One region of the Lelliottia sp. EB106-05-01-XG201 genome, then DNA from elsewhere that is predicted to be linked to it. Evidence: predicted binding sites of a transcription regulator. Region 1 holds the regulator's gene; each other region holds the start of a gene.

The links. The regulator PhoB, encoded in region 1, activates phosphate uptake and scavenging genes when phosphate is short. The targets are predictions, from matches to a motif close to CTGTCATAAAACTGNCNNAT.
Region 2: the regulator PhoB is predicted to act here: its motif matches at 5,393-5,412, upstream of pstS (phosphate ABC transporter substrate-binding protein PstS).
Region 3: the regulator PhoB is predicted to act here: its motif matches at 3,169-3,188, upstream of pitA (inorganic phosphate transporter PitA).
Region 4: the regulator PhoB is predicted to act here: its motif matches at 2,948-2,967, upstream of glpT (glycerol-3-phosphate transporter).

What each region holds. Positions count from the first base shown of each region.
Region 1 covers NZ_JBYTDV010000001.1:3,614,413-3,621,769, forward strand. Annotated here, with positions in the region: gene brnQ (branched-chain amino acid transporter carrier protein BrnQ) at 1-663, opposite strand, end outside; gene phoR (phosphate regulon sensor histidine kinase PhoR) at 1,073-2,368, opposite strand; gene phoB (phosphate response regulator transcription factor PhoB) at 2,390-3,079, opposite strand; gene sbcD (exonuclease subunit SbcD) at 3,267-4,472, shown strand; gene sbcC (exonuclease subunit SbcC) at 4,469-7,357, shown strand, end outside.
Region 2 covers NZ_JBYTDV010000001.1:4,808,514-4,815,870, reverse strand. Annotated here, with positions in the region: gene yieH (6-phosphogluconate phosphatase) at 9-674, shown strand; gene phoU (phosphate signaling complex protein PhoU) at 732-1,457, opposite strand; gene pstB (phosphate ABC transporter ATP-binding protein PstB) at 1,471-2,244, opposite strand; gene pstA (phosphate ABC transporter permease PstA) at 2,291-3,181, opposite strand; gene pstC (phosphate ABC transporter permease PstC) at 3,181-4,140, opposite strand; gene pstS (phosphate ABC transporter substrate-binding protein PstS) at 4,265-5,305, opposite strand; gene glmS (glutamine--fructose-6-phosphate transaminase (isomerizing)) at 5,606-7,357, opposite strand, start outside.
Region 3 covers NZ_JBYTDV010000001.1:4,479,118-4,486,474, forward strand. Annotated here, with positions in the region: gene AC3WS9_RS21015 (MrpH family fimbial adhesin) at 1-292, shown strand, start outside; gene AC3WS9_RS21020 (PglL family O-oligosaccharyltransferase) at 297-1,901, shown strand; gene AC3WS9_RS21025 (BaiN/RdsA family NAD(P)/FAD-dependent oxidoreductase) at 1,898-3,091, opposite strand; gene pitA (inorganic phosphate transporter PitA) at 3,322-4,821, shown strand; gene uspB (universal stress protein UspB) at 4,876-5,211, opposite strand; gene uspA (universal stress protein UspA) at 5,494-5,931, shown strand; gene rsmJ (16S rRNA (guanine(1516)-N(2))-methyltransferase RsmJ) at 6,018-6,770, opposite strand; gene prlC (oligopeptidase A) at 6,779-7,357, opposite strand, start outside.
Region 4 covers NZ_JBYTDV010000001.1:1,516,052-1,523,408, reverse strand. Annotated here, with positions in the region: gene nrdB (class Ia ribonucleoside-diphosphate reductase subunit beta) at 1-1,129, shown strand, start outside; gene yfaE (class I ribonucleotide reductase maintenance protein YfaE) at 1,129-1,383, shown strand; gene glpT (glycerol-3-phosphate transporter) at 1,481-2,833, opposite strand; gene glpA (anaerobic glycerol-3-phosphate dehydrogenase subunit A) at 3,090-4,718, shown strand; gene glpB (glycerol-3-phosphate dehydrogenase subunit GlpB) at 4,708-5,967, shown strand; gene glpC (anaerobic glycerol-3-phosphate dehydrogenase subunit GlpC) at 5,964-7,154, shown strand.

The DNA of each region.
Region 1 (7,357 bases):
CGCTTCGGTCACCCCGCGAGAACGCGCGGCGTTGACGATAACGATACCAAAGACCATTGCGCCCATGGTGTCCATGGTCAGATAGCCGTTGACAAATCCGTTGGAGAATGCCGCCGTTTTATAGGCGTCCAGCGATTCGCTGATAGGACCGGCAGGCCACATAACCGCCGCCACGGCCAGCACGATCAGCGCCAGAATTTTCATTGGTGCGAGGAAGTTACCCACGGTATCCAGCAGTTTGCCCGGATAGAGGGAGACCAGAATCACCAGTGCGAAGTAAACCAGGCTGTAGATCAGCAGCGGCAGCGCGCCGTCGCCGGTGAGCGGTGCAATCCCGACTTCAAAGGAGACGGTAGCGGTACGTGGAGTCGCAAACAGCGGACCGACCGCCAGATAGCAGACCGTCGCCAGCAGAATACCCGCCACTTTACCGATCGGGGTGCTGAGGCTATCCACGCCGCCGCCGACTTTCGCCAGCGCGACCACGGTCAGCACCGGCAGGCCCACAGCGGTAATCAGGAAGCCAATAGCCGCCGTCCAGACGTGTTCACCCGCCTGCAGGCCAACCATAGGAGGAAAAATGATGTTACCTGCGCCGACGAACAGCGCAAAAGTCATAAAGCCCAGCGCGATGATGTCACGCGATTTTAAATGATGGGTCATAGAACCTTACTGCCTGTGGATGTGGTGTTGAAAACGTTGAGATTTTCGCCATCCCAAATGGGACGATACAGCGGAAAATTTACTCAATTTCAGCGGGATATGCTCCCGTCATGCCGTGGCGAAGAATAGTTTTTCGATTTACCACGCAAATACAGTTGGTATGACACTGTATGGGGCGCAATTTAAACGCTTATAACGTTTAAAGGCAAGGAGCGATCTGAAAACCAGAACAATATGCCAGCATGAAAATTGAGACCAGAACAATCCTCTAAGGTTAAGAAAAACTCATGGCTAATCATGCGAACAAAAAAGCAACAACCGTATAAAATTCATTCGCGTTTCGCTTGACTGCAAAGCAAACAGGCCAGCAATCGCTGGCCTGTGGAAAGGAAGGCTGACACGCGCCCTGTCAGGCGCTTTTTTTGGCAATCAAACGTTCCGGGATGACAAAACTGAATCGCGTGCCTTTCCCCGGCGTGCTCTGAATATCGAGGCGACTGTCGTGATGATTCACAGCATGTTTCACAATCGCCAGCCCCAGGCCGCTTCCGCCGGTCTGCCGCGAGCGCGCTTTGTCCACGCGGTAGAAACGCTCGGTCAGACGCGGAATATGCTCCGGCCCAATCCCCGGCCCGTTGTCCTCCACGCTGAACTCCGCGCCCGTCGGGACGTGCTGCCAGCGCACGGTAATGTGCGTTCCCTCAGGCGTATGATTCACCGCGTTGTAGACCAGGTTCGAAATCGCACTGCGCAGCTCGTCTTCGCTGCCCAGCACCTTCAGAGTGCTGTCCAGTTCAAAGGTGAACTGATGCTTTTTGTGGCTCAGGGTCTGCGCTTCGCGCTCTACCACCCGCAGCATCATCGGCACGTCGATGGTTTCGTTCAGCGCCAGCGTCGGCGCGGCTTCGATTTTCGACAGCGTCAGCAGCTGTTTCACCAGCCCTTCCATGCGATGCGTTTGCTCGCGCATGGTGTGCAGCGCTTTCTCGCGCGGCGCACCTTCGAGCGTCTGCTCCTGCATCATCTCCAGGTAGCCCTGCAGCACCGTCAGCGGTGTGCGCAGCTCATGGCTGACGTTGGCGAAGAAGTTCCGCCGCGCCCCTTCAAGCTGGTGCATCTGGGTCACATCGCGCGCCACCATCAGCCACTGCTGATCGCTGTACGGCATCACGCGGATCTCAAGATGACGACCATTGTTCAGCACCAGATTGTGCGGGCGCGTAAAGTCGCGTTTTTTCAGATAGTGGGTGAATTCGGGGTAACGCAGGAGGTTCAGAATATTTTGACCGTTATCGTCCGGCCAGCGCAGCCCGAGCAGCTGCTGTGCCAGGCCGTTACACCAGAAAATGGTCCCTTCTTCGGTGGTCAGAATGACGGCATCCGGCAGCGACTCCGCCCCGCTGCGAAAGCGTTTGATCAGACTTCCCAGCTCGCGACGACGCTTTTTATTACGCATTTGCATCTGATGTAAGCCGTACAAAAGCGGCTCCCAGCTGCCGCTACCCGGCGGCGGCGTCATGCTGCGGTCAACCCACAGCCACCAGGAAAGACGCAGTAAATTCCAGAAATGCCAGACCAGTAGCCCGGTCACTGCCGCCAGTAAAAACCACGGCAGATGACCAAAAATCGCCCCTAAAATGGCGGCGGGAATACAACATAAGATCAGTTCAAAAACGAGCCTTTTCCATGACAGACGTTCCAGCACGCGTCACACTCCTGTCATTGTTCAGAAACGGGTCGAAAAACGATAACCCGTACCGCGGACCGTCTGCACCATACGATCGTGGCCGCTGTGTTCCAGCGCTTTACGCAAGCGGCGAATATGTACATCTACCGTTCTGTCTTCGACATAGACGTTAGTCCCCCAGACGTTATTCAGCAACTGTTCGCGGCTGTAAACACGTTCCGGGTGGGTCATAAAGAAGTGCAAAAGTTTGAATTCTGTCGGGCCCATATCCAGCGGGTTTTCGCCGGTCATCACCCGATGTGAGGTCGGATCGAGGCTTAACCCCTGCATTTCGATCACCTCCTCCACCGCCATCGGTGAAATACGGCGCATCACGGCTTTGATACGCGCCACCAGCTCTTTCGGCGAGAACGGCTTGGTGATGTAATCATCCGCGCCGGTCTCCAGACCGCGCACGCGATCCTCTTCTTCACCGCGCGCCGTCAGCATGACCACCGGGATATCGCGGGTCATCGCTTCGCGTTTAATGTGCTTGATAAATTGCAGGCCAGAACCGCCGGGCAACATCCAGTCAAGCAGAATCAAATCGGGCCAGGGTTCGTTCAGTTGATTCACCGCGCTGTCATAATCTTCCGCCTCAACCGGCTGGAAGCCATTTTGTTCGAGCACGAAGCACACCATTTCGCGAATCGGAGCTTCATCTTCTACGACCAGAATACGTCTCGCCATACTTTGCCCTGTCTTATTAATGTATTAGTTTGGAATGCGGCGCCATTATGCGTCAGATTTATGACAGATTTATGAAAAACATTACCACCATGAATGGCAAACTGTTGTTTTATTACAGCGGTTATTTTCTCGTCCCTGAAAGCTTATAATCCCCTCCACTCTTTTTTGCCACGGATACGGATCTGCTATGCGCATACTTCACACCTCGGACTGGCATCTGGGTCAAAATTTTTACAGTAAAAGTCGCGCCGCCGAACATGAGGCCTTCCTGAACTGGCTGCTGGAGACCGCGCAGGCGCAGGAGGTGGACGCCATCATCGTCGCCGGGGACATTTTTGATACCGGATCCCCGCCGAGCTATGCGCGAGAACTCTACAACCGCTTCGTGGTGAATCTGCAGCAAACGGGCTGTCACCTGGTGATTGTCGCGGGCAACCACGACTCCGTCGCCACGCTCAACGAATCCCGGGACATTCTCGCGTTTCTGAATACCACTGTAGTGGCAAACGCCGGGCATGCCCCACAAATCCTGAAAAAACGCGACGGGACGCCGGGCGCGGTGCTCTGCCCGATCCCCTTTCTGCGCCCGCGCGATATCGTTCAAAGCCAGGCCGGGCTTTCCGGGGGCGAAAAGCAGCAGCATCTCTTGCAGGCGATCACCGATTATTATCAGCAGCAATATGCCGACGCCTGCGCACTGCGCGGTGATGCGGCGCTGCCGGTCATCGCCACCGGGCATCTGACCACCGTTGGGGCCAGCAAAAGTGACGCGGTGCGCGAGATTTACATCGGCACGCTGGATGCCTTCCCGGCGCAAAACTTCCCGCCTGCTGACTATATTGCCCTCGGGCACATTCACCGCGCGCAGGTCATCGGCGGGTGCGAGCATATTCGCTACTGCGGCTCGCCGATCTCCCTCAGCTTTGATGAAACCGGTAAAGGCAAAAGCGTCCATCTGGTGAGTTTTACCGACGGCAAACTGAGCGCCGTCGAGACGCTCACGGTTCCGGTGACGCAGCCGCTGGCGATGCTCAAGGGCGATCTCGCCGCCATTGCCGCGCAGCTTGAACAGTGGCGCGACGTGGAACAATCACCGCCCGTGTGGCTGGATATCGAAATCAGCACCGATGAATATCTGCACGACATGCAGCGCAAAATCCAGACCCTAACAGAAGAGTTGCCGGTTGAAGTGTTGCTGGTACGCCGCAGCCGCGAACAGCGCGAGAAAATTCTGTTAAGTGCGCAACGCGAAACCCTCAGCGAGTTAAAAGTCGAAGAGGTGTTTGAACGCCGCCTGGCGCAGGAGGAGATCGACGATGCGCAGCGCGCCCGACTTAACGAGCTATTCACCCATACCCTGCACGCGCTGCATGACGAGGAACACAACGCATGAAAATTCTCAGCCTGCGTCTGAAAAACCTCAACTCCCTGAAGGGCGAATGGAAAATCGACTTCACCGCCGAACCCTTTGCCAGCAACGGGTTGTTCGCCATCACCGGCGCGACCGGGGCGGGCAAAACCACCCTGCTCGACGCCATCTGCCTCGCGCTGTATCACGAGACGCCGCGCCTGAACACGGTGTCGCAGTCGCAAAACGATCTGATGACCCGCGACACGGCAGAGTGCCTGGCCGAGGTAGAATTTGAGGTTAAAGGCGTGGCCTATCGCGCATTCTGGAGCCAGAACCGCGCCCGCAACCAGCCGGACGGGAACTTACAGGCACCGCGCGTGGAGCTGGCCCAGTGCGAAGACGGCAAAATTCTCGCCGATAAGGTGAAAGATAAACTCGATCTCACCGCCTCTCTGACCGGTCTGGATTATGGCCGTTTTACCCGCTCAATGCTGCTGTCCCAGGGCCAGTTTGCGGCGTTTTTGAACGCCAAACCGAAAGAGCGCGCTGAGCTTCTGGAAGAGCTGACCGGCACGGAAATCTACGGCCAAATCTCCGCCATGGTGTTTGAGAAGCACAAAACGGCGCGAACCGAACTGGAGATGCGTGAAGCCCAGGCCGCAGGCGTGGTACTCCTGAGCGAAGAGCAGCAACAGCAGCTGCAACAGGGTTTGCAAGCACTGACTGACGAAGAGAAAACGCTGCTGAACGAGCAGCAACAACGTCAGGCACAGCATCAATGGCTGACGCGCCGCGATGAGCTCTTACGCGAACAGCAGCGTGCCCATTCCGCGCATCAGCAGGCCATCCAGGCGCAAACCGACGCCCAGCCTGAGCTGGCAAAACTGCAGCAGGCACAGCCTGCGCTGACCCTGCGACCGCTCTGGGACCGACAGCAGGAGCAGGCCGCCACGCTCACCCGCACCCGGCAGCAGATTACTGAAGTAAATACTCGCTTACTGTCGCGCAAAGCCCAGCGGGCGCGGATCCGCAACGGCGCAATGCGGGATGACGCGCAGCTCCAGTCCCGACACAAAGAGGTCGCCCTCTGGCTGGAGGAACATCGTCGCTTCGAACAGTGGAGCCAGCACATCGGAGGCTGGCGGGCGCTGTTTGCTCAGCAGCAGCGGGACAAATCACAATCCGCAACCCTGAGTCAGCGCCTTGCTGAGTTCCAGCAAAAACTGGCCGCGCTGCCGCCGAGCTCCCTGACGTTGTCTGCGGATGAGACGGCGCAGGCGCTCGAGCAGCAGGTGCAATATCGCCCGGCGTGTCAACGTCTGGCGACGCTACAGGCCCGCTATCAGCCTCTGCAAAAACGGCTGAAACAGACACGTGACGCGCAGGAAAAAGATCAGGCTACCCAGACAGGGCTAGAGCAAACCCTGGCCGCACGCCGTCAGCAGTACAAAGAGAAAAACCAGCACTACCTGGATCTGAAAACCCTGTGCGAGCAGGAAGCATTAATCAAGGGTCTGGAAGCGCATCGCGCCAGCCTGGAAGCGGGAAAACCCTGCCCGCTGTGCGGCGCAACGGAACACCCTGCCGTGGCGCAGTATCAGGCCCTGGAGCTCAGCGCCAACCAGCGTCGCCGCGACGAACTGCATGCCGAAGTGAAGCGCCTCGAAGAAGAGGGACAGCTGGTGCGCGGGCAGTTGAATGCTCTGGTCGCCCAGCGCGAGCGCGACGCCGCAGAAACCCTGACGCTCACCCAGGAGGAGCAAGCGCTCACTCAAGAGTGGCAGACGGTGTGCGCCTCCCTGAACGTCAGCCTGACGATTCAGGACGATATCGCCGCCTGGCTGGATGAGCAGGAGCAGTACGAGCGCCAGCTGTATCAGCTCAGCCAGCGCCAGGTGCTGCAAAATCAGCTCAACGAGCTGGAACAGCAGGTTCAACAGCTTGGGCAGCAGATCGAGGCGCAGCGCCAGTCGTTGCTGAGCACGTTAACCCCGCTCGGACTGAACACCCCAGAAGACGGCGAGGAAAACGCGTGGCTGATGCAGCGCGAAAGCGAAGCTCACGACTGGCAGGAAAAACAGAAGCAACTCTCGGCACTTCAGGAACGTATCAACGCACTGAAACCGCTGCTTGAAACCCTTCCGCCATCGGAAGAGGAAACCGCAGCCGAGCCGGTACCGGACAACTGGCGTGAGATCCACAGCGACTGTATCTCCCTGCAAAGCCAGCTCACCACCCTGCAACAGCAGGAGCAGAGCGACCGCGAACGGCTGGCCCAGCAGCAAACTCAGTTTGCTGCCGCGCTTCAGGAGAGCAGTTTTGCCAGTGAAGAAGCGTTCCTCGCAGCGCTGCTCGATGGCGACACCGTGCGCAAGCTGGAGCAGCTCCGGCACACGCTGGAACAGCAGCTCCAGCAATCTTCCGCGCTGGCCGCACAGGCGGATCAGCAGTTCCTGGAACACCAGGGACGGCAGCCGGAAGCACTTCCGGAGGATCTGGATGTGCAAAAGTTTCAGGAACAATTACAGCGACTGGCGCATCAACTGCGCGAAAACACCACGCGTCAGGGTGAGATCCGCCAGCAGCTCAAGCAGGACAGCGACAACCGTCTTCATCAGCAGGGTTTGATGCAGCAAATCGAAGACGCCGCGCGTCTGGCGGACGACTGGGGATATCTGAACTCGCTCATTGGCTCCAGCACCGGCGATCGCTTCCGCAAATTTGCCCAGGGGCTGACCCTCGACAATCTGGTATGGCTGGCGAACCAACAGCTGAACCGTCTGCACGGGCGCTATCTGCTGCAACGCAAAGCCAGCGACGCGCTGGAGCTGGAAGTGGTCGATACCTGGCAGGCCGACGCGGTGCGCGATACGCGAACTCTCTCCGGCGGGGAAAGTTTCCTCGTAAGCCTTGCTCTGGCGCTGGCG
Region 2 (7,357 bases), 1.2 Mb from region 1:
GGAAAGGCATGTCCGGAATTGAAGCGGTATTTTTCGACTGCGACGGTACGCTGGTCGACAGTGAGGTCATTTGTTCCCGCGCGTATGTCAGCATGTTCCAGGAATTTGGCATTACGCTCGATCTCGAAGAGACGTTTAAGCGCTTCAAAGGCGTCAAACTCTACGAGATCATCGACATTATCAACGCCGAGCACGGCGTCAGTCTGGCGAAAGCCGACTTAGAACCAGTTTACCGCGCCGAGGTCGCACGCCTTTTCGACTCGGAGCTGGAAGTGATCGCCGGAGCGAATGCGCTGCTCGATTCAATGACAGTGCCGATGTGCGTGGTCTCCAACGGCCCGGTCAGCAAAATGCAGCACTCCCTCGGCAAGCTGGACATGTTGCACCATTTCCCGGAAAAACTGTTCAGCGGCTACGATATCCAGCGCTGGAAGCCGGATCCGGCTCTGATGTTCCACGCCGCGAAAGCGATGAACGTGAACGTTGAAAACTGCATTCTGGTGGATGATTCCAGCGCAGGTGCGCAGTCAGGGATTGATGCGGGGATGGAGGTGTTTTACTTCTGCGCCGATCCGCATAACCAGCCGATCAGCCATCCGAAAGTGACAACCTTTACCGATCTGGCGCAGTTGCCAGAGCTGTGGAAGGCGCGCGGGTGGGATATTACGCGTTAATGAAAAAAGCCGGATGGCGCTTGCGCTTATCCGGCCTACAAAACCTGCCAGAACCGATCACTCTTTCGGGTCTTTCCCCGCCAGCAGCTTGTCCAGCTCATCCCCGCCCACGTGACGGAAATCCTGTCCTTTCACGAAGTAGAAGATGTATTCACAAATGTTCTGGCAGCGGTCGCCGATACGCTCGATAGAGCGCGCGCAGAACAGCGCGGTGAGTACGCTTGGAATGGTGCGCGGATCTTCCATCATGTAGGTCATCAGCTGACGCACGATGCCCTCATATTCCTGGTCGACCTTCTTGTCTTCACGGTAAATACGCACCGCTTCATCAAGATCCATGCGCGCGAACGCATCCAGTACGTCATGCAGCATCTGCACCGTATGACGGCCCAGGGATTCCAGGCTCACCAGCAGCGGCTGGTGCTGGTGGGAGAATTTCTCCAGCGCAGTGCGGCAGATTTTATCCGCCACATCGCCAATACGTTCCAGCTCGGCGATGGTTTTGATGATCGCCATCACCAGGCGCAGGTCGCTCGCCGTCGGTTGACGTTTCGCGATGATACGCACGCAGGCTTCGTCGATCGCCACTTCCATCATGTTGACGTTTTTGTCGCCTTCGACAACGCGCTTCGCCAGCTCGCTGTCCTGGTTATGCATGGCGGTGATCGCATCAGACAGCTGCTGCTCGACCATGCCGCCCATCGTCATCACCTGGGTGCGGATACTTTCCAGCTCTGCGTTGAACTGGCCGGAAATGTGTTTGTTAAGATTGAGGTTGTCCATGATTCACTCCAAATCAACCGTAGCGGCCAGTAATATAATCTTCGGTTTGTTTCTTCGCGGGCCTGGTGAACAGAGCATCTGTGTCACTGAACTCAATCAACTCGCCCAGGTACATAAACGCCGTATGATCGGAACAACGCGCAGCCTGCTGCATGTTGTGGGTCACGATCACCACGGTGTAATCCTGTTTCAGCTCGGTGATCAGCTCTTCGATACGACCGGTGGAGATCGGGTCGAGGGCTGAGCACGGCTCATCCAGCAGCAACACTTCCGGGCGAATGGCGATACCGCGCGCAATGCACAGACGCTGCTGCTGACCACCGGAGAGAGAGTATCCGCTCTGGTGAAGTTTATCTTTGGTTTCGTTCCATAATGCGGCCTTGGTCAAAGCCCACTGCACGCGCTCGTCCATATCAGCACGAGAAAGCTTTTCGAACAGACGCACGCCAAAGGCGATGTTGTCGTAGATCGACATCGGGAACGGCGTCGGTTTCTGGAACACCATCCCCACTTTGGCACGCAGCAGGGCAATATCCTGGGTGTTGGTCAGAATGTTGTCGCCATCCAGCAGAATTTCGCCTTCCGCGCGCTGATCCGGATATAGCTCAAACATCTTGTTAAAGGTACGCAGCAGGGTGGACTTGCCACAGCCTGATGGGCCGATAAATGCCGTGACCTGGTTCTTGGCGATATCCAGGTTGATGTTTTTCAGGGCATGGAATTTACCGTAGTAGAAGTTCAAATCACGAACCTTAATCTTACCCGGTGCAGTATCAACCATACTCATTGACTCATTTCCTCATTCGGCGCCGCGTTGTGCCGCGCCGTCAAAATTAACCGTGTTTCTGCTTCGCGAAAATGACGCGCGCCAGAATGTTCAGCAACAGTACGCAAAGGGTAATAATCAGCACCCCGGCCCAGGCCAGCTGCTGCCACTCCGCGAACGGGCTCATCGCAAATTTAAAGATGGTGACCGGCAGGTTGGCGATCGGCTGCATCATGTCCGTGCTCCAGAACTGGTTGGAGAGCGCGGTGAACAGCAGCGGCGCGGTTTCACCCGCGATACGGGCAATCGCCAGCAGGATACCGGTCATGATCCCCGAGACCGACGCTTTCAGGGTGATCGCCGAAATCATCTTCCATTTCGGTGTGCCGAGTGCGTAAGCCGCTTCGCGCAGGCTGTCCGGGACCAGTTTCAGCATGTTCTCGGTGGTACGAATCACGATAGGCACCTGCAGCAGCGCCAGCGCAATCACGCCCGCCCAGCCGGAGAAGTGCTCCATCTGTGCCACCACGATGGTGTAAACGAACAGACCGACAACGATAGAAGGTGCGGAGAGCAGAATATCGTTGATGAAACGAATCACCTCTGCGACCCAGGATTTACGGCCATACTCCGCCAGATAGATCCCCGCCATGATGCCGAGCGGCGTACCGACGGCGGTCGCCCACAGGATCAGCAGTCCGCTGCCCGCCAGGGCGTTCGCTAACCCGCCACCAGCGGTATTCGGCGGTGGGGTCATTTCGGTGAACAGCGCAAGAGACATACCGTCGATACCGCGCGTCACGGTAGAAAACAGGATCCACACCAGCCAGAACAGACCGAACGCCATGGTCGCCATCGACAGCGTCAGCGCCAGACGGTTTTTCATGCGGCGACGCGCCTGCATTTTGCGGCGGGATTCAGCCAGTTCCGCGGTGGATTGCATTTCGAGAGTTGTCATTAGCGTGCCCCCTCACTTTTTGCGAGGCGCATGATCATAAACTTAGAGATCGCCAGAACAATGAAGGTGATCACAAACAGAATCAGACCCAGCTCCATCAGTGCCGCCACGTGCAGCCCGGATTCCGCTTCGGCGAACTCATTCGCCAGCGCTGAGGTGATACTGTTGCCCGGCATGTACAGCGATATGCTGTCGAGCTGGTAGGTGTTGCCGATGATAAAGGTCACGGCCATGGTTTCACCCAGCGCACGACCTAAGCCCAGCATAATGCCGCCGATGACACCGTTTTTGGTGAACGGCAGAACGATACGCCAGATAACTTCCCAGGTGGTGCAGCCGATACCGTAGGCCGACTCTTTCATCATCACCGGGGTTTGTTCGAAGACATCGCGCATGACCGCCGCAATGTACGGAATAATCATGATGGCGAGGATCACGCCTGCGGCCAGGATACCAATCCCGAAGGCCGGGCCGGAGAACAGCGCGCCGACAAACGGAATGTTGGAGAGGATATTCCCCACCGGCTCCTGGAAATACTTCGCGAACAGTGGCGCAAAGATAAACAGGCCCCACATGCCGTAAACGATACTCGGGATCGCCGCCAGCAGTTCAATCGCGATACCCAGCGGGCGTCGCAGCCAGCCTGGCGCCAGCTCCGTCAGGAACAGGGCAATACCAAAGCTCACAGGAACCGCAATCAGCAGGGCGATGAACGAGGTCATCAGCGTGCCGTAGATCGGCACCAGCGCACCGTAGATATCATTTGGCGCGTCCCATTCTTTGGTCCACAGGAAGGCAAAACCGAATTTCTGGATGCTCGGCCAGGAGGAGAAAATCAGTGACACGATAATGCCGCCCAGCAGCAATAGCACAATCAGCGCAGCCAGTCTGACCAGCGCGCTGAAAATCTTGTCACCATGTTTCCCCGGAGGGCTAAAAGCAGGCTTGGTTGCAGCCATAAATCACTCTTCTGTTAAATACGTTTCACGAATTGCCGGATGGCGCTAACGCTTATCCGGCCTACAGTCAGAACCGTAGGGCGGGTAAGCTTGCGCCACCCGCCATTTTCGTCAGAATTCTAAATCAGTACAATGCTTTACCGCTGCTGTCTTTCACGTTGGTTTTCCATGCAGCACGAATCTGCTCAACCACGCTGTCTGGCAGGCTGGCGTAATCCAGGTCATTAGCCTGTTTGCCGCCGTTTTTGTACGCCCAGTCGAAGAACTTCAGCACTTCTGCGCCCTGCTCAGGTTTCTTCTGATCTTTGTGGACCAGAATGAAGGTCGTGGAAGTAATTGGCCACGCCTCGTCACCTTTCTGGTTGGTCAGGTCCTGAGCGAAGGATTTGCTCCAGTCTGCGCCTTTGGCAGCGTTCGCAAAGTTCTCTTCAGTCGGGCTAACCGGTTTGCCATCGGCAGAGATCAGTTTGGTGTAAGCCAGGTTGTTCTGCTTAGCATAAGCGTACTCTACGTAGCCGATTGAGCCAGGCAGACGCTGGACGAACGCGGCGATACCGTCGTTACCTTTACCGCCCAGACCGGTCGGCCAGTTAACGGTAGAGCCAGAACCGATTTTGGATTTCCACTCTTCGTTCACTTTCGCCAGATAGCTGGTGAAGACGAAGGAGGTACCGGAACCGTCAGCACGACGAACCACGGCGATGTTCTGCGAAGGCAGTTTGATGCCCGGGTTCAGTTTGGTGATGGCTTCGTCATCCCATTTTTTGATTTTGCCGAGATAGATATCACCCAGGGTTTTGCCGTCCAGCACCAGTTCGCCAGATTTCAGGCCAGGGATATTCACGGCCAGCACAACACCACCGATAACGGTCGGGAACTGGAACAGACCTTCCTGCGCCAGTTTGTCATCAGACAGCGGAGCGTCTGATGCGCCGAAATCGACGGTGTTCGCGGTAATTTGTTTCACGCCACCGGAGGAGCCGATACCCTGATAGTTAACCTTGTTACCGGTTTCTTTCTGGTAAGTATCAGCCCATTTGGCATACACCGGCGCAGGGAATGTTGCACCAGCGCCAGTCAGGCTTGCTTCTGCGAATACAGAGAAAGCGCTCAGAGATAAGGTCGCGGCGACAACAGTTGCGACAGTGGTACGCATAACTTTCATAATGTCTCCTGCAAGATTTCGTAAATCATTGTTTGAGTGGCTACGATGAGCAAAATAGGACAAACAGGTGACAGATAAATGTACGAATTATGACAGTTTTATGACACTGAAAGTTTGACTTAAGAATCTGCAAAATTAGCATTAATAATCATCGTGTTAGCCACTTATATGACAGTGCGATTTCAGAAAAATTTTCTTTCTGTGACACTGAAAAAAGTAGCTGAAGATGACAGATTGTCATAAATAAAAACGTCGGGAAGGGATAAAAAAAGCTCCACCCGAAGGTGGAGCCTGAAGGGATTATTCTACGGTGACGGACTTCGCCAGGTTACGCGGCTGGTCGACGTCGGTGCCTTTGATCAGCGCGACGTGATACGCCAGCAGCTGCAGCGGAACGGTGTAGAAGATCGGGGCAATCACCTCTTCAACATGCGGCATCTCGATGATGTGCATGTTGTCGTTGCTGACAAACCCGGCATCCTGATCGGCGAAGACGTACAGCTGGCCGCCACGGGCGCGCACTTCTTCGATATTCGATTTCAGTTTTTCCAGCAGTTCGTTGTTCGGGGCAACCACGATCACCGGCATATCTGCGTCAATCAGCGCCAGCGGGCCATGTTTCAGCTCGCCTGCGGCGTAGGCTTCCGCATGGATGTAGGAGATCTCTTTCAGCTTCAGCGCGCCTTCCAGCGCGATTGGGTACTGATCGCCTCGGCCAAGGAACAGGGCGTGGTGTTTGTCAGAGAAATCTTCTGCCAGCGCTTCGATACGTTTGTCCTGGGAGAGCATCTGCTCGATACGGCTCGGCAGCGCCTGCAGCCCGTGAACGATATCCTGCTCAATGGACGCATCCTGGCCTTTCAGACGCGCCAGTTTCGCCACCAGCATCAACAGCACGGTCAGCTGAGTGGTAAAGGCTTTGGTCGACGCCACGCCGATTTCAGTCCCGGCTTTGGTCATCAGCGCCAGATCCGATTCACGCACCAGCGATGAGCCAGGGACGTTACAGATCGCCAGAGAACCGAGATAGCCCAGCTCTTTCGACAGACGCAGGGCCGCCAGGGTATCCGCCGTTTCACCGGACTGGGAAAGGGTGATCATCAGGCTGTTACGGCGCACGGCAGATTTGCGGTAGCGGAATTCCGAGGCGATTTCGACATCGCACGGCACGCCCGCCAGGGCTTCAAACCAGTAGCGCGAAACCATACCTGAGTTGTAAGAGGTGCCGCAGGCGACAATCTGGATATGCTCGACCTTCGCCAGCATCTCGTTGGCGTTAGCACCCAGCTCGCTCAGATCCACCTCACCGTGGCTGATGCGCCCGGTCAGGGTGTTCTTGATGGCGTTTGGCTGCTCATAGATCTCTTTCTGCATGTAGTGACGGTACGCGCCTTTGTCGCCCGCATCGTACTGCAGATTCGATTCGATCTCCTGACGCTTCACCTGCGCGCCGGATTTATCAAAGACCGTCACGCTGCGACGGGTCACTTCCGCGATATCGCCCTCTTCGAGGAAGATAAAACGACGGGTGACCGGCAGGAGTGCCAGCTGATCGGAAGCGATGAAGTTCTCGCCCATACCCATACCGATGACCATCGGGCTACCGGAACGTGCCGCCAGCAGGGTGCTCGGATCGCGAGAATCCATGATCACTGTACCGTACGCGCCGCGCAGCTGAGGAATGGCGCGCAGCACCGCTTCGCGCAGCGTACCGCCTTGCTCCAGTTCCCAGTGAACCAGGTGAGCGATAACTTCGGTGTCAGTTTCAGAGACAAAGGTGTAGCCACGCGCTTTCAACTCTTCGCGCAGCGGTTCGTGGTTTTCGATAATGCCGTTATGCACCACCACAATGTGTTCAGACACATGCGGGTGGGCGTTACCTTCAGACGGTTCGCCGTGGGTTGCCCAGCGGGTGTGCGCGATACCGGTTCCGCCGTGCAGCGGAGTTTCTTCCGCAGCTTGCGCCAGCATTTGCACTTTACCGAGACGGCGCAGACGGGTCATATGACCTTCTGCATCCACTACTGCCAGACCGGCAGAGTCATAGCCACG
Region 3 (7,357 bases), 860 kb from region 1:
TGTACTGGATCATGGCACTGTGACGCTACAAAACGCCGAAGGAAGTCAGGCAACAGCGAATGTGAATATCCAATGCACCAGTCAAAGCGATGTTTCATTTAGTTTACTGGGTGATAATTATGTTTATCTCGATGACGGAAAATCTGAGATTACTGTCAACGATCAACCTTTGGGCACACCCATTTCGCTAAATGCGGGAGATACTCAACTGCAGGTTAAAGACACACTGTCTGGAGTGACCAAGGAAGGCCCTCATACTGGTTCAAGTGTATTAATGATATCGCCATATTAATTATATGGGTATCACAATAATATTTTGCCTGTGGTTTAATGCCGTTTTACTAAACGTATTACCCAACCACGGCGGCTCCGGCCTGGCGCTGCCGCAGAACCTCTTAGCCTGGTCGGTACTGGCATTGATCGCCCTGTGGTGTGCCGTGACTGCTCAACATCGCCAAACGATTTATCCTCCGGGAACAATCTGGATCGTTGTCGGTGCGGCGCTGTGGTCGCTGCCGATTCTCTGGTCCCCCTCTCCTGCCTGGCAATGGAATGCCCTGCCGAAAGTGCTGGCGCTGTGGGGGTTGGTGGCCGTCTGGCTTCTTCTGCTGAAATTGACGTCCAGTCGTCGCCTGATAAACGTCTGGTTGCTGATTCTGGTCGCGGCCACGATGTTACAGGTGGTGTACGGCGCGGTTCAGCTGAGTGACATGCCCCATTTAACCGGCGGTCGCCCGTACGGCAGCTTTCAGCAGATCAACGTTTACGCATCATTTCTGGCCACGGGGCTGCTCTGCGCACTGTGGCTGTTTACGATGAGCCGTCAGAAAGCTGTCACCCTGCTCTGCGCCGTCGCGCTGGTCGTTGTTCCTGCGATGCTGATTCTGGTACAGAGCCGCACCGGTTATCTTAGTGCTGCTCCAGGCAGTGTGATTTTACTGATGGTCTCAAGTAAAACACGTCGCACGGGCAATGCCGCTCTGCTGCTGATGGCGGGGGTGGTAGCTGGACTGGGCTTGCTCTGGTTTGGCCCGACACTGTTCCCCGGCATGATCCCCGGCTTTGTAGAGAAAGAAGGCTCGACGCTACAGCGCTGGTACATTCTCAGACTTACCTGGCAGTTGATATGCGCTCACCCAGTCATTGGTAACGGCTACGGCAGCTTTGAGGCGCTGTTTGGTCAACTGGCACAGCAGATGCCGCAGGGGCTTGAAAACTCCACGATCCAGTATCCGCATAACGAACTCCTCTATACCTGGATGGAGGGAGGGATCGTCGCACTGCTCGGGCTTCTGCTGATGGTGGCGGGCGTCTTCATCAGATTATGGGGTAAAGGCGGACGTCGCTGGACGGGCCTCGCGCTACTCCTGCCGATTGCCATCCACATGAATCTGGAGTACCCGCTGTATCAGTCCGTCACGCACGGGATCACGCTGGTGATGCTCCTGACCATTACAGGGCCCGCGGCGCGCGCGCAGCAAACCGCGAAATCATCCGGCACATTGTTTCGTATCAATGTCGGCGTGGTGGCAAGCGCCGTGCTGGTGTTTATGCTCTCCGGCGCGGTCAGCGAAGTGCAGCTCACCCACATCGAACAGCAGGGGCTGATGCCGCTGGCGCAGGACGACACTCTCTCGCTGGTGAATCCCTGGAGCCAGCACGACCGGCTGGATTTCGACAGGCACGTAGCCCTGCTGGTGAGATTTAATCGGACACAGAATGCGGCGCTGCTGACGCAATACCGCTCGTGGGCAGAAGGTTACTTGCAGGTGCACAACAACCCCGACGTCTATAACAGCCTGATGATGATCTACCACGCCTTGGGATTATCGACAGCGCAGGAACTGTGCCTCAAGGCCAAAGCCATGTGGCCGGCAGACCTGCGCTTCAATTGTACTTAACTTTCAGCCAGCGCCTGCGCGCACGCCCACGCACTTGCCCAGGCCCACTGGAAGTTATATCCGCCCAGCCAGCCCGTCACGTCCATCACTTCACCGATGAAATAGAGCCCCGGAACCTTGCGCGCTTCCATGGTGCGGGACGAGAGTTCATCCGTGTCCACGCCGCCGAGGGTCACTTCCGCCGTGCGATAGCCTTCGGTGCCGTTCGGCTGAACGCGCCAGTTGGTTAGCGTCTCGACCAGCGCCTGCTGATCGCGCACGTTGAGTTGCTTGAGCGTGACGTCCGGAATTTGCCCCAGCAGTTGCAGGCACTCGATCAAACGTTTCGGCAGTTGCATCGCCAGGGTGTTTTTCAGGCTTTGATTCGGATGAGCAGCGCGCTGTTCGTCGAGGAACGCCGCCAGATCGCAGTCCGGCACCAGATTCACGGTGACGAATTCGCCCGGCTGCCAGTAGCTGGAGATCTGCAGTACGGCGGGGCCAGAGAGACCGCGATGGGTGAACAGCAGGTTTTCGCGGAACAGGGTGCCGTCTTCGGCGGTAATGGTGGACGACACCGAGACGCCGGAGAGCGTCTGGAGCTGCTCCAGCAGCGGTTTGTGCAGAGTAAACGGCACCAGACCGGCGCGAGTCGGCAGCACCTTCAGGCCAAACTGCTCGGCGATTTTATAGCCAAAGGGCGTCGCGCCCAGGCCCGGCATCGACAGCCCGCCGCTGGCGATCACCAGTTTGTCGGCGCTGACCGTGTCGCCGTTCAGCTCCAGAATATAGCCGCTGTCGTCGCGAGAGACGCTCAGCACTTCGGTGCGCAGGCGCGTGGTGACGCCGCCCTTCTCGCACTCGGCCACCAGCAGGTCGACGATCTGCTGCGCGGAGTCATCACAGAAGAGCTGGCCGAGGGTTTTTTCATGCCAGGCGATGCCATGTTTGCCGACCAGATCGATGAAATCCCACTGGGTGTAACGCGCCAGGGCAGATTTGCAAAAATGACGGTTTTGGCTCAAATAGGCCGCGGGTTCGACATATAAATTAGTAAAGTTGCAGCGACCCCCGCCAGACATCAGGATCTTGCGACCGGGTTTCTTGCCATTATCCAGCAACAGAACGCGACGACCCGCCTGTCCGGCCATCGCCGCACAGAACATTCCCGCCGCACCGGCGCCAATTATGACGGCATCAAACCTTTCCACATCAAAATCCTCATGTTTAACAGGCGCGAATTGTAAAGTTTCCTCTGTGGTCACACCAGCGCAAAAAACTGATATGTCAGTCATATAATTGAAATATAAAATATATTTCTTTACCAGACGTAAACAATCCAGAAGGTATATCAAAAAAAAGCTATATTTCACTTTGCCCGTTGCGCATTTGTCCTGGATAATGCGCCGCGTTCATGTCCTCCAAAATGGCGTAACGTCCTATGCTACATTTGTTTGCTGGTCTGGATTTACATACCGGGCTTTTACTATTGCTTGCTCTGGCATTTGTGCTGTTTTACGAAGCTATCAATGGCTTCCACGACACTGCGAACGCAGTCGCAACGGTTATCTACACTCGCGCAATGCGATCGCAAGTTGCGGTTGTTATGGCGGCTGTCTTTAACTTCTTTGGTGTTCTACTTGGTGGCCTAAGCGTAGCCTATGCCATCGTTCACATGCTGCCTACAGACCTGCTTCTGAATATGAGTTCAGCGCACGGTCTCGCGATGGTATTTTCCATGCTGCTTGCTGCGATTATCTGGAACCTCGGTACCTGGTATTTCGGCCTGCCTGCATCCAGTTCTCACACGCTGATCGGCGCGATTATCGGTATCGGGTTAACCAACGCCCTGATGACCGGCACGTCTGTCGTTGACGCGCTGAACATCCCTAAAGTGATGGGGATCTTCGGCTCTCTGATTATCTCCCCTATCGTGGGCCTGGTCGTTGCAGGTGGATTGATTTTCATCCTGCGTCGTTACTGGAGCGGAACCAAAAAACGCGCCCGTATTCACCTGACTCCCGCAGAACGTGAAAAGAAAGATGGCAAGAAAAAGCCTCCGTTCTGGACGCGTATCGCTCTGATTCTTTCCGCTATCGGCGTCGCCTTCTCTCACGGCGCAAACGACGGTCAGAAAGGCATTGGCCTGGTCATGCTGGTCCTGATTGGTGTCGCTCCGGCAGGGTTCGTGGTCAACATGAACGCCACCGGATACGAAATCACCCGTACCCGTGATGCAGTAAACAACGTCGAAACGTACTTCCAGCAGCACCCTGAACTGCTGAAACGCGTGACCGGTGTTGATCAGCTGATTCCTTCTCCTGAACCGGGTGCGACCACCGCTCCGGGCGAGTTCCACTGCCACCCGGCAAACGCGATCAACGCGCTGGAACGCGCTAAAGGCATGCTGAGCGATATCGAAAGCTACGACAAACTCTCCGTTGAACAACGTGGTCAGCTGCGTCGCATCATGCTGTGCATCTCTGATGTGACCGATAAAGTCGCGAAACAGCCAGATGTGAACAACGATGACCAGCGTCTGCTGAAGAAACTGAAAGGCGATATGCTCAATACTATTGAGTACGCGCCAATCTGGATCATCATGGCCGTTGCGCTGGCACTGGGTATCGGGACAATGATTGGCTGGCGTCGTGTGGCGACCACCATCGGCGAGAAGATTGGTAAGAAAGGCATGACGTATGCGCAGGGTATGTCCGCGCAGATGACCGCTGCCGTTTCTATCGGTCTGGCGAGTTACACCGGTATGCCGGTTTCAACGACCCACGTTCTGTCATCTTCGGTGGCCGGTACGATGATTGTTGATGGCGGCGGTTTGCAGCGTAAAACCGTGACCAACATCCTGATGGCCTGGGTGTTCACCCTCCCGGCGTCGATTCTGCTTTCGGGCGGCCTGTACTGGCTGTCGCTGAAACTGATTTAATGCAGGATAAGCAATGAAAAAGCGGGTCAGGAAACTGACCCGCTTTTTTTTGGCTCAATGCCAGAGCGCTAACGCCACCATGCTCACCACCACCAGCCCGCACAGGGCGCTGGTCAGAATGAACTGGCGACGCAGACGCTCACAGCGACGGATAAACTCGTCGTCATGATGATCGCGATAGCGCTGGGCGTAGATGTACCACACCAGACGCATCTGTTTGCTGGGCTGTCCATGCGACGTGAAGAAGCCTCCACCATCCACATACTGATAAAGCAACGGATCGCAACCTCGAAGTACCACTAATAGCGCACGTAACGATGAGAAATAGCGCGCCATATTCACTATGCAAACCACACATAACGCCCAAAACAATGCGACGGTGCTAATCATACTTCCTCCCCGGCGTCCGCCCACGAAGCGAGACTTCTGGACAACCGCACCCCAATGCCCTGACAGACAGATCAGTGAAAGAATGACGAAAGTCGATCGGGTTCACGTTTTAATATCCGAACGGCTCATTAAATAGTGTAGGAGATCCGTTAATTTTTTTGCCACAAGGTTAATCGTTATCAACACCAAAGCTTGAAAAATTTGTTGAACTGGGCCGTAATGAAGGCAGAAAGGCGACGGCTTACCTGATAGTCATCGATAACTTAAGGAAGGAGTAACACTATGGCTTACAAACACATTCTCATCGCGGTAGACCTCTCCCCGGAGAGCAAAGTGCTGGTTGATAAAGCGGTATCCATGGCACGCCCATACAACGCGAAAGTTTCTTTGATTCACGTTGATGTGAATTACTCCGATCTCTACACCGGTCTTATCGACGTTAACCTTGGCGATATGCAAAAACGCATCTCCGAAGAGACGCACCACGCGCTGTCTGAGCTCTCCACCAACGCCGGCTATCCGATTACCGAAACCTTAAGCGGCAGCGGCGACCTGGGCCAGGTACTGGTCGATGCGATTAAGAAATACGATATGGACCTCGTCGTTTGCGGTCATCACCAGGATTTCTGGAGCAAACTGATGTCTTCCGCGCGCCAGCTGATCAACACCGTCCACGTGGATATGTTGATTGTGCCGCTGCGTGATGAAGAAGACGAGTAAGTGTGAATTGCCGGGCGGCGCTAGCGCTTGCCCGGCCTACGATCAGGTTTTGTAGGCCCGGTAAGCGTTAGCGCCACCGGGCTTTGTTATTCAGGGGTGCCGGAATAAATATCAAACCGATGCCCCTTCGTCACCACCGCGTTGGTGGTCGCGACATCCGCCAGCGGCGGCGCATAGTCCGGGCGCTTCACCACTACGCGTTTGGTTGCCAGCAGACGCGCCGGTTCGAGCAATCCATCCGCATCCAGATCCGGCCCCACCAGCGACTGAAACACCCGCATCTCTTTCTTCACCAGCGCACTCTTCTGCTTGTGCGGGAACATCGGATCGAGATAGACCACCTGCGGACGCGGGGTGATATCCGTTAGCGCCGTCAGGCTGGAGGCGTGAATCAGCTGTAAGCGCTCCTGCAACCACGAGCCAATCTCCGGGTCGGCATACCCGCGCGCCAGACCGTCGTCGAGGAGAGCGGCGACCACAGGGTTACGTTCCAGCATCCGCACGCGACAGCCCACGGAGGCCAGCACGAAGGCATCCCGCCCCAGGCCTGCCGTGGCATCTACCACGTCCGGGAGATAACTGCCCTTCACGCCGACTGCTTTGGCCACCGCTTCGCCGCGACCGCCGCCAAATTTGCGACGGTGCGCCATCGCGCCGCCGACGAAATCGACAAAGATCCCGCCAAGCTTCGGCTCATCGCTTTTGCGCAGTTCCAGATGCTCCGGCGTCATCACCAGCGCCATCAGATTTTCAGCATCGTGCTCCAGCCCCCAGCGGGCGGCAAGAACAGATAAGGCGCCGTCTCCGGCGCCTGTTTCATCCAGCAAACAAATTTTCACGAACGCGATTAGCCTTTGATTCCGTAATGTTCCAGCATCGCATCCAGCTGCGGCTCGCGGCCACGGAAGCGTTTGAACAGCTCCATTGGCTCTTCGGAACCGCCGCGCGTCAGGATGTTATCCAGGAACGACTGACCGGTATCGCGGTTGAAGATCCCTTCCTCTTCGAAGCGAGAGAAGGCATCTGCTGCCAGCACGTCGGCCCACAGGTAGCTGTAGTAGCCCGCCGCGTAACCGCCCGCAAAGATATGGCTGAAAGCGTGTGGGAAACGGCCCCACGATGGCCCAGGAATGAGCGCCACCTGCTTCTTAATCTCGCCCAGGGTTTCGAGGATTTTAGCCCCCTGCTCCGGGCTGAACTCCGCGTGCAGGCGGAAATCGAACAGGCCGAACTCCAGCTGGCGCAGGATAAACATCGCCGCCTGGTAGTTTTTCGCCGCCAGCATTTTATCCAGCAGTTCTTTCGGCAGCGGTTCACCGGTTTCATAGTGACCGGAGATAAACGCCAGCGCGTCCGGCTCCCAGCACCAGTTTTCCATAAACTGGCTCGGCAGCTCGACGGCATCCCACGGCACACCGCTGATGCC
Region 4 (7,357 bases), 2.1 Mb from region 1:
GGCATATACCACCTTTTCACAGACGAAAAACGACCAGCTCAAAGAGCCGATGTTCTTCGGCCAGCCGGTCAACGTGGCACGCTACGATCAGCAAAAATATGACATCTTCGAAAAGCTGATCGAAAAGCAACTCTCCTTCTTCTGGCGTCCGGAAGAAGTGGATGTTTCCCGCGACCGTATCGACTTCCAGGCGCTGCCGGACCATGAAAAGCACATCTTCCTCAGCAACCTGAAATACCAGACGCTGCTGGACTCCATACAGGGTCGTAGCCCGAACGTGGCGCTGCTGCCGCTGATCTCCATTCCGGAGCTGGAAACCTGGGTCGAAACCTGGGCGTTCTCCGAGACGATCCACTCGCGCTCCTACACCCACATCATCCGCAACATCGTCAACGATCCGGCGGTGGTGTTTGACGACATCGTCACCAACGAGCAGATCCAGAAACGCGCCGAGGGCATCGCCCACTACTACGACGAGCTGATCGAAATGACCAGCTACTGGCATCTGCTGGGTGAAGGCACGCACAACGTGAACGGCAAAACCGTGACCGTGAATCTGCGCGCCCTGAAAAAACAGCTGTACCTGTGCCTGATGAGCGTCAACGCGCTGGAAGCGATCCGCTTCTACGTCAGCTTTGCCTGCTCGTTTGCCTTCGCTGAGCGCAAGCTGATGGAAGGTAACGCCAAAATCATCCGCCTGATCGCCCGTGACGAAGCCCTGCACCTGACCGGCACTCAGCACATGCTGAACCTGCTGCGCAGCGGCGTGGACGATCCGGAGATGGCTGAAATCGCCGAAGAGTGTAAACAAGAGTGCTACGACCTGTTTGTGCTGGCCGCGCAGCAGGAGAAAGAGTGGGCAGATTACCTGTTCCGCGACGGTTCGATGATCGGTCTGAACAAAGACATTCTGTGCCAGTACGTGGAGTACATCACCAACATCCGCATGCAGGCGGTGGGCCTTGAGCTGCCGTTCAAAACGCGTTCTAACCCGATTCCGTGGATCAACACCTGGCTGGTGTCCGATAACGTACAGGTTGCGCCGCAGGAAGTGGAAGTGAGTTCGTACCTGGTCGGTCAGATTGATTCCGAAGTGAACACTGACGACCTGAGCGATTTCCAGCTCTGATGAGCCGAGTCACGCTAAGCCTTTCCGGCACAGAAGTGCTGTGCCGCGAAGAGCACCCTTCCCTGCTGGTGGCGCTCGAGTCGCATCAGGTTGAGGTCGAATACCAGTGCCGCGCCGGTTACTGTGGCTCCTGCCGCTGTCGTTTAGTGGCAGGCCAGGTTGATTGGCTCACGGAGCCGCTGGCATTTATCCACGAAGGGGAAATTTTGCCCTGCTGCTGCCGGGCAAAAGGCGATATTGAAATTGAGATGTAATGCCTGAACGACACGCCCGGCGGCGCTACGCTTGCACGGGCCTACGGGTTTTGTAGGCCGGGTAAGCGCAGCGCCACCCGGCAATACATGCGTCTGATTATCCGCGTCTCTGCATCATCTCCGCATGATGACGCTTCTCGCCAATCATCACCACGATCAACAGCAACACCGCCATCACGCTGCCGCCAATCATCACCATAAAGCCACCGTCCCAGCCGAAGAAATCGACCGTGTAGCCAACAATGGCGCTGGCCGCGACCGACCCGCCGAGATAGCCAAACAGACCGGTAAAGCCCGCGGCAGTCCCTGCGGCTTTCTTCGGTGCCAGCTCCAGAGCATGCAGACCGATCAGCATCACCGGGCCGTAGATCAGGAAGCCGATCACGATCATACAGGCCATATCCACGCCCGGATTACCCGGAGGGTTGAGCCAGTAAACGACCGTCGCGATGGTCACCAGAGTCATAAAGAACACGCCCGTTGCGCCACGGTTGCCTTTGAACACTTTGTCCGACATCCAGCCGCAAATCAGCGTCCCCGGGATCCCGGCGTATTCATACAGGAAATAGGCCCACGAGGACTTATCCAGCGCGAAATGCTTCACCTCTTTCAGGTAGGTCGGCGACCAGTCGAGGATGCCGTAGCGCAGCAGATAGACAAACACGTTCGCCACCGCGATGTACCACAGCAGTTTGTTTGGCAGGACGTATTTCATGAAGATCTGCTTCGCCGTCAGCTCCTCTTCATGCTGCTCGCTGTAGTCATCCGGATAGTCGTTTTTATACTCTTCAATCGGCGGCAGACCGCAGGACTGCGGCGTGTCGCGCATCAGGGCAAAGGCAATCATCGCCACCAGAATCGCGCCGAACGCCGGCATGTACAGCGCCGCTTTCCAGTCGTTAAACCACGCCATTCCCAGCAGGAACAGCAGCGGTGGAATACCGCCGCCGACGTTATGGGCGCAGTTCCACACCGACACAATCCCGCCGCGCTCTTTCTGCGACCACCAGTGAACCATGGTGCGTCCGCACGGCGGCCATCCCATCCCCTGGAACCAGCCGCAGACAAACAGCAGAACAAACATCACCGCGATGCTCGACGTCGCCCAGGGCACAAAGCCCATAAACAGCATCACCGCCGCCGCGAGGATCAGCCCCGCCGGTAAGAAGACGCGCGGGTTAGAGCGATCCGAGACGGATCCCATAATGAATTTAGAAAAACCATAGGCAATGGAAATGCCGGACAGGGCAAAACCTAAGTCACCGCGTGAAAAACCCTGCTCGACCAGGTACGGCATCGCCAGCGCGAAGTTTTTACGCACCAGATAGTAGGCGGCATAGCCAAAGAAAATCCCGAGGAAGATTTGCCAGCGCAGGCGGCGATAGAGCGGGTCGACTTCTGCTTCTGGCAGACGCGCCCGATGCGGGGCAGGTTTGAAGATACTGAGCATAACAGCCTCCGTGGCCATGTATTGAATTGCCGGGGCGTTATACTTCACCCCGGCTCCAGAGAGGCGGGGATGTTAAATAATCACAACGATTGTTACTGTGAATCAACGCACGAATTGTTACAGAAATATGACACAGTGCGCAAAAAGGCGCACGGAATCACGTTTCATTTTCGTATTATGCTCGATTATGTTCGAAATCAAACAAACCCCATTTTTGATGTGGCTAAATGGTAAAAAACGAACATGAGGGAAGACAATGACAATCCGCGATCCCCGTTACAGCGATGTGATTATCATTGGCGGCGGCGCAACGGGCGCCGGAATGGCGCGGGACTGCGCCCTGCGAGGCTTGAGCGTGACGCTCCTCGAGCGTCATGACATTGCCACCGGTGCAACCGGGCGTAACCACGGCCTGCTCCACAGCGGCGCGCGCTACGCCGTCACCGATAACGAATCCGCGCGCGAGTGCATTGCCGAAAATCAGATCCTCAAACGCATCGCCCGCCACTGCATTGAGCCGACCAGCGGCCTGTTTATCACCCTGCCCGAAGACGATCTCGCCTTTCAGCAAACCTTTATTACCGCCTGCACGGAGGCCGGGATTTCCGCCGAAGCGATCGATCCTCAGCTTGCCCGACGCATCGAACCGGCGGTAAACCCTGCGCTGCTGGGCGCGGTGAAAGTTCCCGACGGCACCGTCGACCCCTTCCGTCTGACGGCGGCCAACATGCTGGATGCCCGCGAGCACGGCGCGACCGTTCTGACCGCCCACGAAGTGACGGGGCTGATCCGCGAAGGCGACAGAGTGCGGGGCGTGCGTGTCTACGACCATCTGTACGGGGAACACAGCGCGTTGTACGCCAGCGTGGTGGTAAACGCGGCGGGGATCTGGGGCCAACGCATTGCCGAATATGCGGATCTCTCCATTCGCATGTTCCCGGCCAAAGGCTCGCTGCTGATCCTCGATCATCGCATCAACAATCACGTCATCAACCGCTGTCGCAAACCGTCTGACGCCGACATTCTGGTGCCCGGCGATACCATCTCCCTGATTGGCACCACCTCGACGCACATTGATTACAACGACATCGACAGCAACCGCGTCACCGCCGAAGAGGTGGATATCCTGCTGCGCGAGGGGGAAAAACTGGCCCCGATCATGGCGCAAACCCGCATTCTGCGCGCCTATGCCGGTGTGCGTCCTCTGGTGGCCAGCGATGACGACCCGAGCGGACGCAACGTCAGCCGCGGCATTGTGTTGCTGGATCACGCCGCGCGCGACGGGCTGGAAGGCTTTATCACCATCACCGGTGGCAAGCTGATGACCTACCGGCTGATGGCCCAGTGGGCAACGGACGCCGTGTGCCGCAAGCTGGGCAATACGCAGCCCTGCACCACCGCGGAACGTCCGCTGCCGGGTTCGCAGGAGCCGACCGAAAAAACGCTGCAAAAAATCATCTCCCTGCCCGCGCCGCTGCGCGGTTCAGCCATTTACCGTCACGGGGATCGCACGCCCGTCTGGCTCGGGCAGGGCCGTCTCAGCCGCAGCCTGGTGTGCGAATGCGAAGCCGTCACGGCGGGGGAAGTGCAGTACGCGGTCGAAAACCTGACGGTCAATAATCTGCTCGATCTGCGCCGCCGCACCCGCGTTGGGATGGGCACCTGTCAGGGCGAGCTGTGCGCCTGCCGCGCGGCCGGTCTTCTGCAACGGTTTAACGTGACCACCTCAGCGCAATCACTGACACAGCTCAGCGAGTTCCTCAACGAGCGCTGGAAAGGGGTGCAGCCTATCGCCTGGGGCGACGCGCTGCGCGAAAGCGAATTTACCCGCTGGGTCTATCAGGGACTGTGCGGACTGGAAAAGGAGCAGCACGATGAAGTTTGATACGGTGATTATCGGCGGCGGTCTGGCCGGGCTGATGTGCGGTCTGAAGCTGACGCAACGCGGCCAGCGCTGCGCCATCATCACGCGCGGTCAAAGTGCGCTGCATTTTTCATCCGGCTCGCTGGACCTGCTCGGCGCGATGGCCGACGGGTCATCCGTGCAGAATCCGCTGACGGCGCTGGAAAACCCGCAGGCCCTGCCGCCAGAACATCCTTACCGTCGGGTGGGCGTCGACAATATTTCCCGTCTGGCACTGGAAACCGAAGCGCTGCTCGCGGCGTGCGGCACGCGCTTAAAGGGTAACGCCGGGCAAAACCATCAGCGCGTCACGCCGCTGGGCACCCTGCGCAGCGCGTGGCTCAGCCCGGAAGAGGTGCCTGTCGCCCCCGCGCAAACCCAGCGCGTTCGCGTCGTCGGCATTAGCGGCTTTCTTGATTTTCAGGCCCACCTCGCCGCCGCCTCGCTGCGTCATCAGGGGATCGAGGCGGACACCGTCGAAATTGAGCTGCCGGAGCTGGATGTCCTGCGCGACAACGCCAGTGAGTTTCGCGCGGTGAATATCGCCCGTCTGCTGGATAACGACGTTCACTGGACGACGCTTTACGACGCTTTAAAACCGCTGGCGCAGGGCGTCGACGCACTGTACATGCCCGCCTGCTTTGGGCTGACGGATAACCGTCTGTGGCGCTGGCTTTCCGACCGCCTCCCCTGCCCGCTGCATCTCCTGCCTACGCTTCCCCCTTCCGTACCGGGCATTCGTCTGCACAATCAGCTCCAGCGCCAGTTTGTCGCCCAGGGCGGTGTGTGGATGGCGGGCGATGAGGTCAAAAAAGTGTCGCTGGAGGAAGGCAAAGCTACCGCAGTCTGGACGCGCAACCACGAGGATATCCCGCTGCGCGCCCGTTTCGTGGTGCTGGCGAGCGGGAGCTTCTTCAGCAACGGCCTGCTCAGCACCCGCGAAGGCATTCGCGAGGCGGTAATGGGCCTCGACGTACGCCAGAGCGCCTCTCGCGCCGACTGGTATCAGAGCGACTTCTTTACCCCACAACCGTGGCAGCAGTTCGGGGTCATTACCGACGATCGCCTGCGCCCGCAGCTTTCCGGCGTGGCTGTCGACAATCTTTACGCCATAGGTTCGGTACTCGGCGGTTTTGACCCGATAGCCCAGGGCTGCGGAGGCGGCGTGTGCGCCATTACCGCGCTGGCGGTGGCCGAACAGATTTGCCAGCGTGCGGGAGAACACCCATGAACGATACCCGTTTTGAAAGCTGCATCAAATGCACCCTCTGCACCACCGTCTGCCCGGTCAGCAGCGTGAACCCTCGCTATCCCGGTCCGAAACAGGCCGGGCCGGACGGCGAGCGTCTGCGCCTGAAAGATGGCGCCCTGTACGATGAGGCGCTCAAATACTGCATCAACTGTAAGCGCTGCGAGGTCGCCTGCCCGTCTGACGTCAAAATCGGCGACATCATCCAGCGCGCGCGGGCGCAGTACAGCACACAGAAACCGACCCTGCGCGATGCGATTCTGAGCCACACGGATCTGATGGGCAGCCTCTCCACCCCGTTCGCCCCGCTGGTCAATGCGGCCACCGCCCTGAAACCGGTGCGCAAACTGCTCGACGTGGCGCTTAAAATCGATCATCACCGCAGCCTGCCGAAATACTCCCACGGCACCTTCCGCCGCTGGTATCAATCTGTCGCCGCTGAACAGGCGCAATACGCCGACCAGGCCGCGTTTTTCCACGGCTGTTACGTGAACTATAACCACCCGCAGCTGGGGAAAGATCTGGTCAAGGTGCTTAACGCAATGGGCACCGGCGTGCAGTTGCTGAATAAAGAGAAGTGCTGCGGCGTGCCGCTGATTGCCAACGGTTTTACCGACAAAGCGCGCAAACAGGCCCGGCATAACGTGACTTCCCTGCGCGAAGCAATTGTCGACAAAGGCATTCCGGTGCTTGCCACTTCGTCTACCTGCACCTTCACCTTGCGCGATGAATATCCGCATCTGCTGGACGTCGATAACAGCGGCCTGCGCGAGCACATCGAACTGGCGACGCGCTTTATCTGGCGCAAGCTCGATAGCGGCCAGACGCTGCCGCTTAAGCCGTTGCCGCTAAAAGTGGTGTATCACACGCCGTGTCATATGGAGAAAATGGGCTGGGCGATCTACACGCTGGAGCTGCTGCGGCTGATTCCAGGGCTGGAGCTGACGGTGCTGGATTCGCGCTGCTGCGGGATTGCGGGAACGTACGGCTTTAAGAGCGAAAACTACCCGACCTCACAGGCCATCGGTGCGCCGCTGTTCCAGCAGATTGAAGAGAGTGGCGCGGATCTGGTGGTGACCGACTGCGAGACCTGTAAATGGCAGATTGAGATGTCCACCAGCAAGCGCTGCGAGCACCCGATTTCGCTGCTGGCGAAAGCATTGCAGTAGCTAATTGTTAAGCATCTGAGGTTTTTCCGTTCACCTCATGTTTGGCAGAACATAAAGGCTTCTTCACCTGTGAACGTGACAAGGGGGCTGCGCGGCCCCCTTGTCAATCCCCGCGCCCCGCCATGAAATCGGTGCTTCGCACTGCGCTCACCTCCCGGCCAACTGCCTGCGGTCGGCTCGACTCGACTTCCTGTCTCGTTTCG